Regions from separate parts of the Novosphingobium sp. PASSN1 genome, predicted to be linked through region 1. Evidence: predicted binding sites of a transcription regulator. Region 1 holds the regulator's gene; each other region holds the start of a gene.
What was found. Region 1 encodes LexA, which represses DNA repair genes until DNA is damaged. Its sites were predicted from a motif close to GTTCCNCNCTTGTTCT; they were not measured.
Positions count from the first base shown of each region.

Region 2: the regulator LexA is predicted to act here: its motif matches at 3,582-3,597, upstream of CFE35_RS13265 (S24 family peptidase).
Region 3: the regulator LexA is predicted to act here: its motif matches at 4,593-4,608, upstream of CFE35_RS22315 (toprim domain-containing protein).

Region 1 is NZ_NKIS01000001.1:225,323-231,808, forward strand. Features, by position in the region: gene CFE35_RS00975 (ComEC/Rec2 family competence protein) at 1-1,453, shown strand, start outside; gene lexA (transcriptional repressor LexA) at 1,450-2,142, opposite strand; gene CFE35_RS00985 (molybdopterin molybdotransferase MoeA) at 2,219-3,451, opposite strand; gene moaC (cyclic pyranopterin monophosphate synthase MoaC) at 3,448-3,918, opposite strand; gene CFE35_RS00995 (aspartate/glutamate racemase family protein) at 4,009-4,701, opposite strand; gene CFE35_RS01000 (reverse transcriptase-like protein) at 4,710-5,093, opposite strand; gene trpC (indole-3-glycerol phosphate synthase TrpC) at 5,086-5,874, opposite strand; gene trpD (anthranilate phosphoribosyltransferase) at 5,871-6,486, opposite strand, start outside.
Region 2 is NZ_NKIS01000007.1:143,159-149,644, reverse strand. Features, by position in the region: gene CFE35_RS13295 (hypothetical protein) at 1-124, opposite strand, end outside; gene CFE35_RS13290 (hypothetical protein) at 167-562, opposite strand; gene CFE35_RS13285 (methyltransferase domain-containing protein) at 569-2,293, opposite strand; gene CFE35_RS13280 (hypothetical protein) at 2,521-2,946, shown strand; gene CFE35_RS13275 (DUF5818 domain-containing protein) at 2,952-3,248, shown strand; gene CFE35_RS13270 (hypothetical protein) at 3,248-3,445, shown strand; gene CFE35_RS13265 (S24 family peptidase) at 3,655-4,296, shown strand; gene mobF (MobF family relaxase) at 4,308-6,486, opposite strand, start outside.
Region 3 is NZ_NKIS01000030.1:4,819-11,304, forward strand. Features, by position in the region: gene CFE35_RS22310 (strawberry notch-like NTP hydrolase domain-containing protein) at 1-3,543, opposite strand, end outside; gene CFE35_RS22315 (toprim domain-containing protein) at 3,616-4,512, opposite strand; gene CFE35_RS22320 (lytic transglycosylase domain-containing protein) at 4,638-5,297, shown strand; partial or broken gene CFE35_RS22325 (N,N-dimethylformamidase beta subunit family domain-containing protein) at 5,345-6,486, opposite strand, start outside.

The sequences.
Region 1 (6,486 bases):
CGGAGACCGCGGCGCGATTGCGGAAACGGATGAGGAGGCAATGCGGGATGCGGGCCTCACGCACTTGCTCTCGATCAGCGGCTTGCATGTCAGCGCGGTGATCGCGGGGGCCTATTTCCTGACGATCCGGCTGCTGGCGCTCGTTCCCTTCATCGCGCTGCGGGTGCGGCTGCCGCTGCTGGCCGCCGGGGTCGGGGCGCTGGTCGGGGTGTTCTACACGGTGCTGACCGGGGCCGAAGTGCCGACGGTGCGGTCGGTTTCGGGCTCGCTGCTCGTGCTGGCGGCGCTGGCGCTGGGGCGCGATCCGCTGTCGCTGCGGCTGCTGGCGACGGCGGCGGTGTTCGTGATGCTGCTCTGGCCAGAAGCGGTGCTGGGGCCGAGCTTCCAGATGAGCTTTGCCTCGGTGATCGCCATCGTCGCGTTCAGCACGGCGGCACCGGCGAAGGCGTTCCTTTCGCACAGCCACGAAGGGCGCATCGCGCGGGTGGGGCGGCACATCGCGATGCTGCTGATGACCGGTCTGGTGATCGAGCTTGCGCTGATGCCGATCAGCCTGTTCCACTTCCACCGCGCCGGGGTTTATGGCGCGGCGGCGAACGTGCTCGCCATTCCGCTCACGACTGTTCTGACGATGCCGCTGATCGCGCTGGCGCTGGCGCTCGATCTGCTGGGGATCGGCGCACCGGCGTGGTGGGCAGTGGGCAAATCGCTCGAACTGCTGCTGTGGCTGGCGCATCTCGTGGCGGGCCAGCCGGGTGCTGTCACGATGATGCCGGGCATGAGCGGCGGCACGTTTGCGCTGTTCGTCGGCGGGCTGCTGTGGCTGGCGATGTGGAGCGGGCGGGTGCGGCTGTGGGGCTTTGTGCCCATCGCGCTGGGCACCGCGGCGCTGCTGCTGACGCGGACGCCCGATGTGCTGATCTCGGGCGATGGGCACCATGTGGGGATCACCGGAGAAGGGCCGGATCTGCTGGTGCTCCGGGCGGTGCGGGAGGAGAGTTATACCCGGACTGCGCTGCTGGAGAATGCCGGGATGACCGGCAATGCGCTGACGCTGGAGGATTGGAAGGGCGCGGACTGCAATGAGGATTTCTGCGCAGTCTCGCTCGTGCGGGGTGGGCGGCGGTTCGAACTGCTGCTGGCGCGAGGCAAGGATCTCGTGCCGATCCCGGCGCTGGCTGCGGCTTGTGCGAAGGCCGATATCGTGGTGGCCGACCGCCGCCTGCCCGCTGCCTGCAAGCCGCGCCTGCTCAAGGCTGATCGGGCGCTGCTGGGCCAGACGGGCGGGCTGGCGATCGATCTTGTTTCAGGCCGGGTGCGCAGCGTGGCCGAGACGCAAGGACAGCACGGCTGGTTTCGCCCCCCGCCACCGAGACTACCGCCCGATCAATTCCGCAAACGGAAAAGTGCGGCTCCGGACGCCAGCGGCGCACCGGAGCCTGCAATACCTTAGTGGTAGCGGCGGAGCAGGCCCGCCAGCTTGCCCTGAACCTGCACTTCGTGCGGCTGATAGAACTGCGGATCATAGGCGGCATTTGCGGGATCGAGGCGGACCAAGCCGCGCTCGCGCCGCAAGTACTTGAGCGTCGCTTCCTCACCGCGCACCAGCGCGACCACGATCTCACCGTCACGCGCGGTATCGGTGCGGCGCACGAGGGCGTAGTCACCATCGAGAATGCCGGCCTCGACCATCGAATCGCCAGACACTTCGAGCGCATAGTGTTCGCCCGAGCCGAGTAGCGCGGCCGGGACCGGCAGCATGGAGGTGCCCTCCATCGCCTCGATGGGGACGCCCGCGGCGATGCGGCCATGGAGCGGGATTTCGATCACGTCGTTCGCGGGTTCGCGCACCGGGGCGGGGCTGCGCAGCGGGGCCAGCGCACTGGGCGCGTTGGCCGCCGCGCGAGCGGCGACCTTGGCGGTGCCTGCATCGCTTTCGCGGATCACTTCCAATGCGCGCGCACGATTGGGCAGGCGGCGGATGAAGCCGCGTTCTTCCAGCGCCGAGATCAGCCGGTGCACGCCCGACTTCGACTTCAAGTCGAGCGCTTCCTTCATTTCCTCGAACGAGGGGGAGATGCCGGAATCTTCAAGGCGGGTCTGGATGAAGGTCAGCAGTTCGTGCTGCTTGCGCGTTAGCATTCGTGCGCACTCCTATAGTGAACGAATGCGGAACGAATAAGCAACAGATTAGTGGTCGTCAAGCAATTCCGCGCATTTAGAGCAGGTATACAGGAACAAACTGACCCGCCGGTGTTTCGGGTTCGTTCGCGGGACGCACGGCGAGGGCATTGGCACGGGCGAGCGAGGAGAGCGCGCCGGAATCCTGCAAGCCGTCGAGCGAGACTTCGCCCGCATCCCATACCGCGCGCAGGAATTCCATGCGGCTGCCGCCTGCGGGCATGGCCTCACGCAGGCGTGCCGGGATCCGGCGCGGTAGCGGATCAGCAGCGCCGAGCGCGGCGCGGATCAGGGGAAGGAGGAAGAGGAACCCGGTCACGAACGCGGCGGCAGGATTGCCGGGCAGGCCGAGGATGACTTGCGCACCGCGCCGGGCCACGAGCAGCGGCTTGCCGGGCTTGATCGCGACGCGCCAGAACGCGAGGTCTGCGCCAAGTGCGGCGAGAGCCGGGCGGATGAGATCATGATCGCCGACCGATGCACCGCCGCTGGTGACGATCACGTCGGCATCGCTGGCTGCCTCGAACGCAGCCATGAGCGCTTCGAGCCGATCCGGCACCGGGCCGATGCGGGTGATGCGCAAGGCGGGCTGGCTGGCGAGCGCTGCGAGCATCGCGCTGTTGCTGGCGGGGAGCTGGTGCGCGGCGAGATTGGCGCAAGCCCCGGCCAGTTCATCGCCGCTGTCGATCACCGCAAGTTCGAGCGGGCGGCGCACGGGAAGATGTGCATGGCCTGCGGTGAGCGCGAGCGCGATCTGCGCCGCGCCGACTTTGGTGCCGGGCTGCATCAGCACGTCGCCGTTACGAAAATCGAGGCCGGCGCGGCGGATATGGCGGTGCGGCGGTTCGGGCGGGGTGCCGGTGAGGGTGAGCACATCGCCGCTCCGCGCGGCGTCTTCCTGAATGAGCACCATGTCGGCCCCGGCGGGAACGAGCGCGCCGGTGCTGATACGCGCGGCTTCGCCCGGGCCGACGGTGCCTGCAAAGGGGCGGCCTGCGGCGCTTTCCCCGATCACCCGCCACGGGCCGGGGAGATCGGCGGCGCGCAGGGCATAGCCGTCCATCGCGGAGACATCGGCGGCGGGCTGGGTGCGCAGCGCGGTGAGCGGCTCGGCCAGGTAAACCCCGAGGCAATCGGCCGTGGTGCGGTGTTCGGTGGGCAGCACGGGGGCGAGCGCCATGAGGCGGCGCTGCGCTTCTTCGAGGGCAAGCGGCGGGTTGGGGCGGGCCAGAGTCTGGAGCGGGGTTTGGGCGGGCGTCTGTTCGCTCACGGCGCGCGCCAATCGCCCGATTTGCCGCCGCGCTTCTCGATCAGGCGCACGCCTTCGATCACCATGGCTTTGTCGATCGCCTTGGCCATGTCGTAGACCGTGAGCAGCGCGACCGAGACAGCGGTGAGCGCTTCCATTTCGACCCCGGTGCGTCCGGTGAGCGAGGCGGTGGCGCGAGCCTCGACGCCGTTTTCCACGAAGGCAAATTCGACGCTGACGGCATCGAGCGCGAGCGGGTGGCACAGCGGGATCAGCTCTGCGGTGCGCTTGGCCGCCATGATCCCGGCGATGCGCGCGACGGCGAGGACATCGCCCTTGGGCGCGGTGCCATCGCGCAGCGCGGCGAGCGTGGCGGGGTTCATGCGGATCGTGCCGAGCGCAATGGCGACGCGCTGCGTCTCCGCCTTGCCGCCGACATCGACCATGCGCGCGCGGCCTTGCGAATCGAGATGGGTGAGGCCGCTCATGCGCGGGCACCTGTTGCAGGCATCGCGCCGGTGTTGTGCATATCCATGCCCCTGCTCATGCCAGAGAGCGCGGTCCAGCAAAAGCTCCGCTTATGCCAGTGCTGCAGCAACGGCGGCTTCGGCGTGGAGCCGGGTCGTATCATAAAGCGGCACCGGGCTGTCCTCCGGCCCGACCAGCAGCATGATCTCAGTGCAGCCGAGGATAATGGCTGTGGCCCCGCGCGCCACGAGGCGGGCGATGACGGCGCGGTACGCTTCGCGCGAGGTGTCCTCGATTCGCCCTGCGACCAATTCCTCGTAGATCACGCGGTGGACTTCGGCGCGGTCTTCCGCCCTGGGGATCAGGACTTCGAGGCCGTGCTGCTCTTCCAGCCGCGCGCGGTAGAAGGCCTGTTCCATGGTGAAGGCGGTGCCGAGGAGAGCGACCTTGGTGTGGCCATCTGCCTTCAGGGCTTGCGCCGTGGGATCGGCGATATGGAGCAGGGGCAGTTGGCACGCCGCCGCGATGGCGGGCGCACACTTGTGCATGGTGTTGGTGCAGATCACGAGCGCCTCGGCTCCGGCAGCTTCGAGGCGGCGGGCAGCGTCCACCATCAGGGCATCGAGCGCGGGCCAATCACCAGCGGCTTGCAGTGCCGCGATCTCGGCGAAATCGAACGACCACAAGGCGAGCTTGGCGGAGGCCTTGGGGCCGAGGCACGCGCGCACGCCCTGGTTGATGATGCGGTAGTATTCGGCGGTGCTTTCCCAGCTCATCCCGCCGATCAGGCCCAGAGTCTTCAAGCGCGTTTTCATCGCGGCCATGCCTTGGCGAGGGCGATCCCGGCGAGGTTTTGCGCGCGCTTGATGCGGCGAATGCGCACGCGGGCGAAGCGCGCGGCCTGCTCCTCAAAGCGGGCGTGGAAGGCGGCGAAGGCAGCGCGAGGCTTTAGTGCGCCGCTGGCCTGCGCGACGACCAGCGTGGAATCGCCGAGCAGGACGATATCCTGCGCTCCGAGTTCACGCGCCACATCGAGCGCATCGAGTAGGGCCTGCCATTCGGCGTGATCGTTGGTGCCGTGGCCGATGGCGGGGCGGTGCCAAACCCGTCCGCGTGCGACGACGGCGGTTTCCATAAGGCCGGGGTTGGGGCGGCAGCCGCCGTCGAAAAACAGCTTGAGAGCTTGCTCAGGCACCGAGCAGGGCGCGCGTGGCGGCGGTGACGTCGGCGTGGCGCATCAGGCTTTCGCCGACGAGGAAGGCCTTGGCGCCGGTTGCCGCCAGCGTGAGCACATCTTCGTGGCCGCCGATGCCGCTTTCGGCCACGAGCAGCGTGCCTTCCGGAGCGAGCGGGGCGAGGCGGGCGGTGGTGCCGAGATCGGTGACGAAGCGCTTGAGGTCGCGGTTGTTGACGCCGATGAGTCGCGAGCGGAGGCGGGCGGCGCGCTCCATTTCGGCTTCGTTGTGGACTTCGACGAGGACATCCATGCCCTGTTCGCGCGCGGCGGATTCGATCTCGGCCATCTGGCCGTCATCGAGCGCGGCGACGATGATGAGGATGGCGTCGGCTCCGATGGCGCGCGCTTCGGCGCATTGCCACGGATCGACCATGAAATCCTTGCGCAGCACCGGCAGGGTGCAGGCGGCGCGGGCGGCGACAAGGTAGTCCTCGTGCCCCTGAAAATAGGGCGCATCCGTCAGGATCGAGAGGCAAGTCGCGCCGCCCGCTTCATAGGCGCGGGCATGGGCGGGGGGATCGAAATCGGCGCGGATCAGGCCCTTGGAGGGGCTGGCTTTCTTGATTTCGGCGATCAGGGCGAAACCGGTTTCGGCGCGCTGGCGCAGGGCGGCTTCGAAGCCGCGCGGGGCGGTTTGCGCAGCGGCGCGGGCGGCGAGATCGGCGAGCGTCGATGCGGCCTTGCGGGCGGCGACTTCCTCGCGCTTGGTGTCGCAGATCTTGGTGAGCGTGTCGGTCATTTGAGGGCTGCGATCCAGCAGTTGAGGAGGGCGTTTGCAAGGCCTTTGTCGATGGCTTCGGCGGCTTCTTCCACCCCTTCGTGCCAATCAGCGGCTTCGCCCGCGACCATCAGCGCGGCGGCGGCGCTGAACAGGACGGCGTCGCGGTAGGGGCCGTGCTGGCCTTCGAGGAGTGCGCGCAGGGCGGCGGCGTTATAGGCCGGATCGCCGCCGCGCAGCGCTTCGACCGGGGCGGGGGGAAGGCCGGCATCGGCGGGGGTGACGCGGCGCATGAGGACCGCACCGTCCTTCACTTCAGCCAGCTCGTTGCCGCCCGCGAGGCTCAGTTCGTCCAGCCCCTCGTCGCCCGAGACGACAAGGCTGTGATCGGTGCCGAGGCGGCGGATGGCTTCGGCATAGATTGGCACATAGGCGGGCCGCGCGATGCCGACGAGCTGGCGGCGCACGGCGGCGGGGTTCGCCAGCGGGCCCATCAGGTTGAAGATCGTGCGGCGGCCGATGGCTTTGCGGATCGGCATGATCCGGCCCATCGCCGGGTGATGGCGCGCCGCGAAGAGGAAGCAGATGCCGAGATCGCCCAAGGTCAGTTCGGCAGTTTCGGCGGCGCGATCA
Region 2 (6,486 bases), on a different contig from region 1:
GCTCGCAAAGAATCTCCGGCTCAGTCGCCAGAATACGCACATCGATTGTGGCCATCAGGGCGTAAGCAGCTCGATGAACTGCTTCGATCGAATATGCCGAAGCGCAAAGCGAAACGTGTTGCATGGCCTGTTCAACAGGCGTTGCGACCTTGTCCGATTGCACAACTCAGTAGGAGCTGGAGGAATGCGAGCTGTGACTGGAATGGCTGGCATGACTGGAGTGGCTCGAATGGCTGGCATGACTTGCATGCTGAGCATTCGCCGTCACTACATCGGTCGAAACAGCCAAGGTCAAATCCGCCATGTCGGTTGCCGCGGAAACACGCTGGACCTGTGCAACGGCATTCTCAAACTGAGGCGCAGATGCTTGGGCCTGCGCGGATGCGAGCAGGGTGCCGACGGTAAGCGCAAACGGCTTCAGGAAATTCCTTCTCGACATAAACGTCCCCAAAATTGAATACCGCAGAACATCCACCGTCAGCGTCGACGGGTCAAGTGTCGATACCTGCCGATGCGTTACAAACCATTGCCCGAGACCCTGCCCAATCAGGATTTTTGCCATGGGGCTCTATCCGCTCCATTCGGGCGCTTGCTGGTCCTGTCTTAAACGCAGACGTCGCCAACTCACTCCGTCAAAGACATCCTCCAGATCATCGGCGTTCTGTACCGGAAGCGCTGCACCGACTTCCCGACAGAATCGCTCCGCCAATGCGCGATCACCCAGCCAAGCATCTGACCACCACCCAATGATCCGCCCCCGCGCGTCCTGCATCCGAGCGGCTGACGGGATCCGATCGCGCTTTTGATGCTGGTTGACGCGCCGGTCGCTGGGTAGCAGGTTCCAGAGGTCGCTGCATGGCCAGAGAGTCCAAGGCAAGCAGTGGTCGATATCGAGCACCGCCGGCTTGAGTTCCTTGTTGCTCCAGCAACAGGAGAGCCGCCCTCCCCTGTCCAAAATCTGCAAAGCTACTGTACGTCCAATGGCCGTGTCGCGGACAGGTTCCTCCCATGCGAGCGCCACTTCGGCCTGACCGGCGGGGACAACGATGCCTTGTCTCTCGGCATAGGCCCGAATCAAACGCACCCACTCTGTGACGAGAACCGGTTCGATCCAGACCCCAAGGCGGGACATGGTGCGCCAGATATGGCCCGGAATGCGAAGGCTGCCCCACGACCCCAAGGTTTGCAAATCCAGCGCGATGACCTCCTCAGGCTTGGGCGCCCTGAGCTTGCTCGCCCGAAAAACCTGCGCGCCCGTTCCCGGTAGCGTGATGAAATTTGACGGCATCGCAACGATTGTTCGAACCGCGTCGGTTATCGCAGCCCCGACTGCCTGGGCCCGCTCATCCCGAAACTGTGCGCCTACTCGCAAATCAGCTGCTGCGAACCCTAGGCCCATAAGCGCTCTGAAACCCTGACGCGCAAAGCCTAGGCCGTCCGGCCCTCGATTGCGCGGTGCCTGTGGCAAGCCAGTCTGGACAAGCGGGAGGTACATCCGGATCCAGAAAAGCCCGACAAGACCCAAAGGGACATCGACAGCGTCAAGGTCATCGATTGCCATTTTGGCGGCTGCGGGAGCATGCTCAGCGACCCTCGCTATCGCCCGCAGCAGTCCGAGCTTGTAGGTCGAAGACTTGTCATCTGCGAGAATGATCCCCCGGATGAGCGGTAGCGCTCCTGTGCCCTCATCCGGCATTCGCAAGACCACCGTGATCCAGTGCACATCTGGTCTCGCAAGCTCATCCGCCTGACCGACCACTTTCAGGACTTCAAGCCCATGGCCTCTGGCAAGTGCCTCGACTTCGCCAAGCGTCACAACATGCATCGGCCGGTCGGATGGCGCTGGTCCCTGCCTGAGGGTCATGAGAAGCAATCCGCCAGGCTTCAGGAGCGCTGACATCTTACGGAACGCCCGCTGGCGATCGGTTGGTGCCACATGCTGCCAAACGGCGGACAACAGGATCAGATCGAACGAAAGCCCAAGTCCGTGAAGTCTCAGCAAGCCAGGAAGCCGGTCATCCAGCCAGCGTATTCCTTCGCCCGAGTGCCGCCGTTCGCCTTCTCTACGCATGCCGCTCGATGGTTCAACGGCCACGACTTCGTAGCCAAGGGTCTTCAGCCAACGCGCCTCACGCCCGGCCCCAGCTCCGATGTCGAGCGCGAGCGGATTTTCGCCTCGAGGCTCGAGCAAAGCCTCGACGGGCTGGTATGATGCAAGCAGGCTTGGCTGGTCATAGCGCTCGGCCAATTCGGCAGACTGCGCATCATAAGAGGCGATTACATCATCGGTCACCGGCTGGCCCTGCTTTTCAGTCTGAAGCCTATTCCCAGCGGCTGCCTTTGGCCAGTTCCGACGGTCGCAGCCCAGATTGCGATATGTGAATGAATACGGCAGGTCACTCATCGCCGTCCAACCGGCATCGTCACTTGCTTGACCCGCTCACGCCAGATTGTCCGAGTTTTGGATGACTTTCCCGAGCGCCAATGGCAAGATTGGGCGATAGATGGAGCGCCACAACCATGTTTCTAGCCCTTGCGGCAGCTGTCGTCTCCGCAGGCCAGACGTTCACTTGCACCCCCACGCATGTGTACGATGGAGACGGGCCGGTTTGGTGCGCTGAGGGTCCACACCTCCGCATTGGCGGTATTGCGGCGCGGGAGATGGACGGCACTTGCCGCTCAAATCAGCCGTGTCCCGCCGCAACGGCGATCGAAGCACGCGACGCTATGGTCCAGTTGTTCGGCGGACCGCGCGGAACAATCGAGACCGGACACGTCATTGTAGCTGGGCCTCGCTTGGTCTGCCAGTCGGTGGGGTCAGCGGGCGGCAGCAGGACAGCCGCCTGGTGCCGCTTCCCGTCTGGGGCCGATCTCTCCTGCGCGATGATAAAAACCGGAACGGTCCTGCGCTGGGACCACTACTGGAAAGGTCCAGCCTGTAAGTGAGCAGCATGGAGCACCTCACCGGCACGATCCAACACGGTCCCAACGGCCTTGTCCTAAAAGCCGATAGCGGCGGCATCTGGGAGCTCGAAGACAGCCGCGCTGCCCGCAAGCTTATCGGATCACAGGTCGAGGTCATCGGGCAACGCGCTGGGTTCAATGGGCTGGTTTGCGACCATATCCGGGTTGCAGGTCAGATTCGCCCGCAGGCATTCAAACTGCGCCTCGAGTTTCTGGCAGCAGCCGCGCTGGTTGCCTACGGTCTGTACGCAACCGTTGCGGCTGCAATCAGCACGATTGGCTGATGCTGAGCGACTGGGAGCTCTGGGCCTGTGCCAACGAGGTCCTCAAGAGCCACGGCGATGAGGCAGCGCTCTTTGTTGCCGAACAGATCGGTGCGCTCGTACTCGTCGGTGACAACAATGGCATCGCGACCTGGCAGGCGATTGCGCGCCGGATTTCTGAACTTTCTGTTGGGCACGGATCACCAACGAAGCAGTGATCGCACTTGCGCCAACAAGATACCTCAGTCGTTTTGCGAGCCCTCACACGATGGAACATCGGCCTCACGTGAACGCCCAGGTTTGATCGTGCCTGAAGGTTGCAAGGTACACTGTCGATCGTCGAAACCATCTTGAGTTCACTTTTTGTTCCATGTAAGGATACTTCCTAGCCCTAGGATAGAATCCTAGAATCGCAGGAACGCAGACCATGAACGATCCACGCGCAGTTCTCGACGACTTGATCCGCCAGCGCGGCGTCAACTACTCGTCGATCTCCCGCCTGCTCGGCCGCAACGTATCCTACATCCAGCAGTTCCTCCGCAAAGGCAGTCCGCGCCACCTAGACGAACGGGACCGGCATATCCTCGCCCAGTTCTTTGGGGTCGATGAGGCGGTTCTGGGCGGACCGACTGCTTTGGCCACTCCGATCGTGCAGTTGGTGCAGATCCCGGTGCTCGATGTCGAAGCCTCGGCGGGTCACGGCGCGCTTGCCGGTAGCGAAGCCAAGGCCGGCCAGTTCGGGTTCGACGACAAGTGGCTGCGCAAGCTGACCCAGGCCAAGCCCACCAACCTCTCCATCATCAAGGTGACCGGCGACTCGATGGAGCCGACCCTGCACGACGGCGATGAGGTGCTGGTCGATGTGTCGGACGAGCAATCAAAGCTGCGTGACGGGATCTATGTCCTGCGCATGGACGGCGCGCTCAACGTCAAGCGCATCGCGATCGAGCCGCAGGGGCGGAAGATCTCGGTGGTCAGCGATAATGCGGCCTATCCCAGCTGGCAGGGGCTGGACCGCCGCTCGGTGAACATCGTTGGCCGTGTGCTCTGGTTCGGCCGCAAGGTCTGATCTCGCCCCGTTCAGATCCCCATCTCGAATGGCTTGACCATCGCCTTCTCGCGCTCGGGCGGTTCCTTGAGCACGGGAGGCTCGCTCTGCAGCGCTACCTCGGATTTCCCTCTCGCAAGACCGGAAGCGGCTGCCTCGCGCAGCAGGCCCACGGTTTCAAGGGCAGAACGCTTCATGCCCGTGTTGCGAGCGATGGCCGCGCCAAGCTGCGAGGCATCGTTGACGAAGAGGGTTAGCCCATCGCGCAGGCGGGTGACGGTCACGAGGAAAGTTTGCTGGTTCGAGAGATTGCGTTCGCGGCTGTCCATCACCGCGATGCCGCGGTCTGACGTGAGCCCCTGCGCCATATGGGCATTGAGCGCATAAGCCAGATCAAGCCGCTTCAGCATCGGATCGCTGGCCGGCAGATCATGCGCAATGCCCGTCGAGGTCACCAGCGATACTGTATCCCGGCCGATCGCGGTGATACGCGCTTGGTCGGCATTGATGAGCCCTCGTCTGTGGTCGGTCTCAGTCCAGCGAATGCGGTCTCCTGCATGGAGGTCCAGGCGCTTGACTACGAACAGCCGTAGCGGATCGTAGTCACCATTGGGACGAAGGCGATCGACCCTCAGCACTGTGTGCTTCCCGCCTTCACCCTCCAAGGTCACCGACCCCCGCTGCCGGTCACTCTCGATGACCGTGTATGTCCCCTTCCCTAGCTTTTGCGCCCGATTGTCGCGGTCGAGTACGGCGACCATCCCCGGGCGATAGCTGGATGCATAGCGCAGCTCCTCGCGCGTTGTGTTGACGCGTGAGAGCACGTCCAGCCTCAGTGCCGTCTGACCCAGTTCGCCATTGGCCTTTAGCCCGATCTGAACAGCGGCATTGACCTCGCTGCGCAGAGCACGGCCAGAGGCATAGATCGCAGTTCGCTCGCGCTCGACAGGCGCAAGCGAGAGCCACGCCGCCGCCGCCTCGATCGATGCCCCTTCACCGACCTCGACGACATTCTTGCCGAGGTGCCGTAGCGCGTCATCGATCCGCCCGCCCTGAGCTGCCTGCTGCGCAGCACGCAAGGCCTTGGTGCGGGCGCGGATGTTGGCATCCATCGTCGCTGTTTCGATGCCGGAGCGCTGCATGACATCGAAAGGCTTGCCTGCATCGACCGCGCCCAGCTGCTTGCGATCACCGATGCTGGCGAAGCGGTCGACACCGAGAAGATTGGCGAGAAGGACCAGCTTTTCCTTGTCGGCGTTGCCGACCATCGAGGCCTCGTCGAGCAGAATCACGGCGCCTTTCATATCCGCCCGGGCCTCGGCGAGACGGGCTGGATCACCACCCTCCAGCAGGCCCTGATGGCGGCGCAGAAACCGCGCGACGGTCATCGACGGGATGCCGGTGTCGCGCTCGAGCATCTGCACCAGAGTGTTCTGCACGGCGAGGCCCAGCACCACCCTGCCCTCCTCGCGCAGGATGTCGGCTACAGGCTTGAGCACCGTACTCTTGCCGGCGCCGGCGACGCCCTGAATCGCAACAATCCGGTTGGTCGAACCCAGCAGCAGACGTCCGGCAGCCTCCTGCCCGGCATTGAGCTTGATGCCATACCGCATCTGCGAGAGGCTCTGCAGCCGCGCACCGGCCGCATCGGCGGTGATGATCGGCGATGCCTTCCCCCTGCCCTCATCCACGGCGGCCACGATGCGCTGCTCGGATGCGACCGCGTCTTTCGTGGTCAGCATGCCCTGGTTGACCCCGGCACCGCGCTGCAGCGCGCCTTGCCGCGCGAGCTGTTGCACCCGCTGCTCGATCGCCGGCAAGGCTGCTGGAAGGCCAAAGCCCAGCGCCGCCCGGTAGAGATCGACTTTCGAGAACGCTGCTTCGCGCTCGGCGAGATGCCGCACCGCGGACGCCACAGCGTGGGCTGCCGCGACCTGTTCGGGCGACCGCTTGGCGAGATCCCGAGGCATCTGCGGATCGCCTTCCCTGAGCCCAAAGCGCTCGGCGAGCGCGGCCGCAAGGACCTGCGCCCTGGTAACGGTCCCGCGCACGATCGAGGTCAGCTTGCCAACCTCGCCGAGGCCCTGCGCCGCGCGCGCATTCGCCCTCGCCATGACAGCAGAAGGATCGAAGCCGATGGATTTTGCCCTTTCCTTCCAAGAGCTGACAAGCGCAGAACGGTCCTCGACCGGCGACTTCTCGGCGCGGGTC
Region 3 (6,486 bases), on a different contig from region 1:
TTGACCAAGCCGATCAAGCGTCACAGGCTTGAGCGCACGGGCAATCTCCAGTTCCAGCAGGTGGGTTGTGGCACCAGACACGCTGTCGGTCCGCAGCAAGGTGTCGGACAGTATCTCGAAGCTTTCGACAGCAATGGTCTCGAGCCCGAGATCGAGCGTCCCTGCTGCTCTTGCCGCATCGATCCGCGCTTCCACCAATCCCAGAAACTCATCGAAAATCCCGTTTTGCAAGGCGATCGGCAGGGCAAGGATTCGGTTTAGCCAGCGCTGGATCGTGGGGAGGTCGTCGACCATTCCGCCATCGGCGCTCTCGATCCTGAGCCCGGTCAGATCCTGAAACCGCGCCAGCCCGACCGCTTCGAGCTTACCCATGAACAGGAGGCCGAACCAACGGTTGAGCGCTTCCTTGGCATAGATGCTCTCCAGATTGTCCGCTGGATCAAACAGGTTCTGCCCACCGGTCTGGCGCTGTCCCCGGGTCAGGGCTCCCAGGCTGTCGAGCCTGCGCGCGATCGTGGAGATGAAGCGGCGCTCGCCGCGCACGTCGGTCGTGACCGGGCGGAAGAGAGGCGCTGAGGCCTGATTGGTGCGGTTGGTTCGCCCAAGGCCCTGGATCGCAGCATCGGCCCGCCAGCCTGGTTCGAGCAGAAAGTGGACGCGGCGGGCCTGGTTCGTGGCGGCAAGATCCGCATGGTAGCTGCGCCCGGTGCCGCCGGCATCCGAGAAGACGAGGATACGCTTGTCGCCATCCATGAACGCCTGAGTCTCGGCAAGGTTGGCACGCGGGGTGCGCGACTGCAGCTTCTGGCGCCCGTCAGGTCCGACGACGAGCCGCTTGGTGCGGCCAGTCACTTCAGCGACCTTGTCGGTACCGAAGCGTTCGATGATCGCATCGAGCGCGGTGGCGATCGGCGGTAGCGCGCAGAGCTGCTCGACCATGCGCTCGCGCGCGGCAAGCGCTGACTGGCACAGCACGGGTGCGCCGTGTTCATCACTCATCGGCTCGGAGCGCGGATTGCCGTTCTCGTCGGTGAAGACGGCCATCAGCCGCACGGGGAAGCTCTTCATGAGGTAGTCGACCACGTATTCACGGGGCGAAAGGTCGATCTCCAACGCTTCGCGTTCTTCATCGGACAGATCGGCGAGGCGGCGGTCAAGCATGGCCTCGGCCGTGGAGACCAGTTGCACAACGACCGCATGGCCTTCATGCAGCGCCGCATTGATTGCCGGGAGCAGGCTCGGCAGCTTCATCGACAGCAGAAGCTGCGCGAAGAAGCGCTGCTTGGTGCCTTCAAAAACCGAGAGCGCAGCCGATTTCGCTCCGCTGTTGAGCGTGCCGCCCGTTTCACAATCGACGATTCGCGTGGCCTCGAGCGCATCGCGCAGATTGGCGTGGATGATCGCCCAGGCATCAGCATAGGCATCGTAGACCGCGATCTGATCTGCGCTCAGGTGATGCTCGAGGATCTCGTATTCGACACCGGCAAACGAAAGTGCCCGCGCGGTATAGAGCCCGAGTGCCTTCAGATCGCGGGCAACGAGTTCCATCGCAGCAATTCCGCCTGCGCGGATGTCGGTGACGAACTCCTCGCGGGTGGCAAAGGCCGTCTCCGGTCCCCAGAGGCCGAGCCGTGTCGCGTAGGCGAGGTTGTTCACGTCCGACGCTCCAGTCGCCGACGCATAGAGCACACGTGCTCGTGGCAGCAGGTTCTGGAGGCGTACCCCAGCGACACCTTGTTCCGAGCCCTTGGTTTTGCCACGCGAACCTTCGCCGCCCGCAGCATTGGCCATCGCGTGTGCTTCATCGAAGACGATCACGCCGTCGAAGTCCTCACCTGCCCAGACGAGGATCTGATCGAGCCGAGTGGCATCAGCGCGGCCCGAGCGCAGCGTCGGGTAGGTCACGAACAGGATGCCCTCCTGCATCGTGACAGGGCTGCCGAGCTTCCAGGTCGCGAGCGGCTGGATGTCGATCGGCAAGCCGCCGAGTGCAGACCAGTCGCGGCGTGCGTCTTCGAGCAGCGCCTCGTTCTTCGATATCCAGATATGGCGGCGCCCGCCTTGGACCCAGCGATCGAGAATGACGCTGGCAACCTGGCGTCCTTTGCCAGCGCCGGTGCCATCGCCCAAGAAATAACCCATGCGGTAGGCTTTGCCTTCCGCGCTGGCCTTGAGCGTGCAGCCTTTGTCCTCGGGCGCAAACAGGCCGGGCAAGTCGCGTGCATGGGCACTGACAGCGTAGACGAGCGTCTCGATCTGCGCTGCCGAGAGCAGCCCGCGCGATACGACCCCGCCGGGCAGCTTTGGCACTATGGTGGGCACTGGAGCTGTTATCGAGCCCATCGCGACCGACTCCACCAGCGGTGTGGGGTGGTCTGCTGCGCCTGCAATCTCGATTCGACTGGGCCGATAAGGCAAATAGTGACCAACTTGTTCTGGCGTCGGGGCAGGCACATCGAGCGCTTTGCAGACAACCGATGCGGCCGCTTCCCGTGCGGCAGTTGGCTTTGCTGCCACTGGCGATGGACGGAGCCCCGGGCGCAGCAAAGGCAGTACTCTGAGAGGACGAAGCGACGTTGCCGCCACGGCTGGTCCTGTGGCGCGAGCAGGCACGGCATCCACCAGAGCGCACAGTTCCGCAAAATCTAAGGTTCGAGCGATGACCGGTTCGGTGACAGCATCCACCTTGTCGAGCACCAGCAGCCGCGTGGTGATCGAAGTACCTTGGCCCAAAAACCCGCGCTCAATGGCGACGTTGAGGCGCAGCGCCGCCGGGCCGGACATGCGGCTCAAGAACCGGCCAATGTCGAACCACTCCGGCATGATCGCGGTTAGCCGTCCGCCAGGGGCAAGGCGGTTCCATGCCGAACGCAAGTGCCGCGCACCCGTGCGGCCGTCATGACCGCGCTCTGCGCCCCAAGAGTAGGGCGGGTTCATCAGCACCACCGCTGGCCGGGGCGCCGCGCCCAAAAGGTCGTCGATCAGTTCTGCGTCGTGGCCCGTAATGCTGGCCCTTGGGAACAGGTGACTAAGACAATCCCGCCGCAGCGCGGAGATCTCGTTGAGGGCAAGCCGTGCGCCCGCCTTGTCCGCCCATACCGCCAGCATGCCGGTTCCGGCGGAAGGCTCAAGGACGAAATCGCCGCGCGCGATGCCACAGGCGCGTGCCGCTAGCCAGGCAAGTCGCGGCGGGGTCGCGAACTGCTGGAGTTCGATCTGCTCGTCGCTGCGCGTGGTCTGGCGCGGCACCGAGGCTTCGAGGAGCGCGAAGAGTTCCGCGGCAGCGAATGGGCTCGTGTGCAGGCCCAGCGCCGACTGATCCTGCAGCCAAATGACTTGCGTGAGTTCGAGTGCGGCGTGGGCATCATGCACAGACCAGCGGCCAGCAGCATCGCTGCCGCCAAAATGGGCGGAAAGCTCAGCGTTGAGGACCGCACGCGTAATGGCCTCGGACCGGGCCAAACGGTCTGCAAGGGCCTGCGCGAGCGAGAGAACAATGGGTTGGCCGGCAAAGGGCAAGGCGAGAACGGGGAGAGTGGACATGCGAAGCCTCCTGACGAAACCCGCGCCATGCAGGTCTCGAAAGGCTCAAGGCCCCCTCCCCTCTCTTGGCCGTCAGACCTCGAATGCCTGACCTGCCACAAGCACATCGTTGAAGTCGGTTCCCTGCTGCGGCGGCCGATGCGTCAGGATGATGCGCCCCTCCCGCGTGTAGGCAGCTCGCGCGCGGGCTTCAGCCTGCATGCCTCCGGCATCGTGATCAATGAAGAGGTGGACTTCGGTCACGCTCTCTGGGATCGCGACCTGCCCGAAGCGCTCGGTGCCAAGCGTCGCCCAGCAAGGAATGCCAGACAGCTGTTTCGCAGACAGGGCGGTCTCGATCCCTTCGGCCAGACCCAGCTTCCCGCAGCGCGGTCCATGTAGGCGCACGGCGCCCCGCCCTAACGAACCGAGCGCGCGCTTCGGGCCATCGAACCTCGCTACTTTGCCGGTTTTGGCGTCGAGGAAGGTGCGGTGGAGCGCGAGGATGCCCAGGTCATTGCGGACGGCCGCGACCAGCGCTGGCAGGAATCGCACCGCGCCCTTGGGCCCCAGAGGTGTTCGCGCCAGGAAGCGCAGATCCGGCGAACCAGCCACAATTCCGCGCCGCGCCAGATAGCGTTCAGCGAGACTGCCCGTCAGACAGGCGGCCTCACGCCACAGCCGCTTAACATTCTCCCGGGGCGCTTCGTCTGCTCGAACTGCCCGGACTGGATCGGATCGTCCGTCGAACAAGCTCGCGGGCTTGATGCCCCGCTGCGCCAGCGCGGCCAGAACGGCTTCGTTCGCGCAGCCGGCAAAGCAATGAAACAGGATCGCCCGCGAGCCTAACGTTACGCTCAGCGACGGGGTGCGGTCTTCATGTGCTGGGCAGCAGCACATGCCGCGCGAGCGCGACCACGTGCCGCCAAGATCAGTGACAATCTGCTTGGCACGGATTTCAAGTCGATCGGTAGTGACGGCATTCGACATCGGGCACCTCCATTGTGGATGCCACCGCCCGCGCAGCCTCCGCTCTGCGCCCATTCGAAATGCGCTTTCCTGCGCAATATGTTCTATATATGTTCTCACTCGAGTCGGCTAGAGAAAGGTTGGACATGAAACATCTGTCTTGTTGGATTTTGCTCACTTTGACGGCGCTTGCACTTTCCCGATCCGCGTTTGGAGCAGAGCTTCTTCCAACACCAATTGCCGTCGGTCCAACCCAGCTACCTGGCGTAGCGACAGACATCACGCGGGACGGCTTTTCGCTGGTGACGCTCGGCAACTGGCGTACACCGGTGCGCCTGAATTTGGGGTTCGCGCCTAGACCAGCCGATAACCAAATCAGTAAAGTACATTTGAGCAGCAGATTAGGGAGCAACTTCCGGCGCGCTCTCTATCTCCCGCACGTCCAAGCAGCCGAACGACGTTACGCACTTCCGCGAGGTTTGCTCGATGCGCTGATCTGGACAGAATCCCGCTACAACCCGCTAGCGCTAAGCAAGGCAGGAGCAGTTGGACTGGGTCAACTGATGCCTCGAACAGCCACCGAACTTGGTGTTTCCAACCCATACGATGCACGGGCGAACCTGATCGGAGCGGCTCAATATCTTCGCCAAATGATTGACCAATTCGGTGCGATCCATCTCGCTATTGCTGCGTACAATGCGGGGCCTAGCGCAGTTCGCGTTTCTAAGGGAATCCCCAGAAACATGGAAACCCCCGACTATGTACAGCGCGTCATTGTCGCTTGGCGAAATATCCAGCAACCCTAAATTGTTTCAAAATTTCGGTTGTACTTACATTAATTTAATCAGTGCTTCTATCGAATGAACCCCTCAATTACATTGAGTGTTATCCTAGCCACATTGTTGTCGCCATTGTTGATTGGCAATGCCTGGCTCCAGGCGATTGACCCCGCGGAAAAGACGGCTCCACCACTTGCGGTCGTAAAATATGTCATGTCCGCACGCACGAGTGGGTTTTGAGTACCGCAATAGCCCGGCATCGTGATCAGCATGTCCTCAGGCACCATAGGATATGCGTCTGAATGCCCGAACGACGAGCAGAGCAATCGCGTGTGCGGCGGGGTCCCCAAAGCGAGATCATATCGATCCATCTCGAGACCAGCGGCGCCACCTAAGCCGAGCCCAAAATTTCCAATCAACTCATCCTCGCCGATCCCGTCAAAAATCCAGGAAACCTCGGGATCGTAACTATCCGACAAACGCTCAAACGGCTCGCTTTTGTCCATACCTTCCGTCGTGAATCCGACGCCCACCATTTTTTGCGGGGGGCGGCCTCGGTCGCGCCAGAGGCCGCTCCTTTGCCCTGTAGTTACAAGGTGTCCCTCACCGCATTTACCCTCCCACGCACGAATCCCGCTATTCAGCCGACGAATCTCGATGCACCATGGCTCCTCCTCTCGAGCCTCAGTGACCCAGTAAAATCCGTTCCCTCCAAGATAAAGCAGTTTACCCCCACTGCCGAGGTAGCCCTCCAACCCATCCATCATCTTTTGGGAATGGTACTCTGGATGAGTCGAAGTGATGACCGCCTTATAGGGATCAAGTGCTAATTGACCTTCGGCATCGAGATCGTGGTCTGTTATGACGTCATATTCGCAGTCGATATGGTCGAGCCACCAGATAAGCGATAAATCAGCAGGGAATGCCCAAGCCGTGCGGAGGCTTTCCATACGGAAACGCGGACGCATATTTCTGATTGGACGGCGCCATGACGAGAAGCACACCCCGGCACCATCAACATGGGTATCGTAAGTTGATAACCCAAACGACCGCGCCGCCCGTGCTTTCGCCTCGCGCTCGGTCAATACGAGTGGCACGCCAGTCTGTTGATTTCCGCTGAGAGTTGACCCGGGATTTTCATCGAGAAGTGACCCGGGTGGATATGGTGCCCCGCGGTGCAGGGATGGGTCAAGTGGTGGCTTTTTCCTTTCGCGTT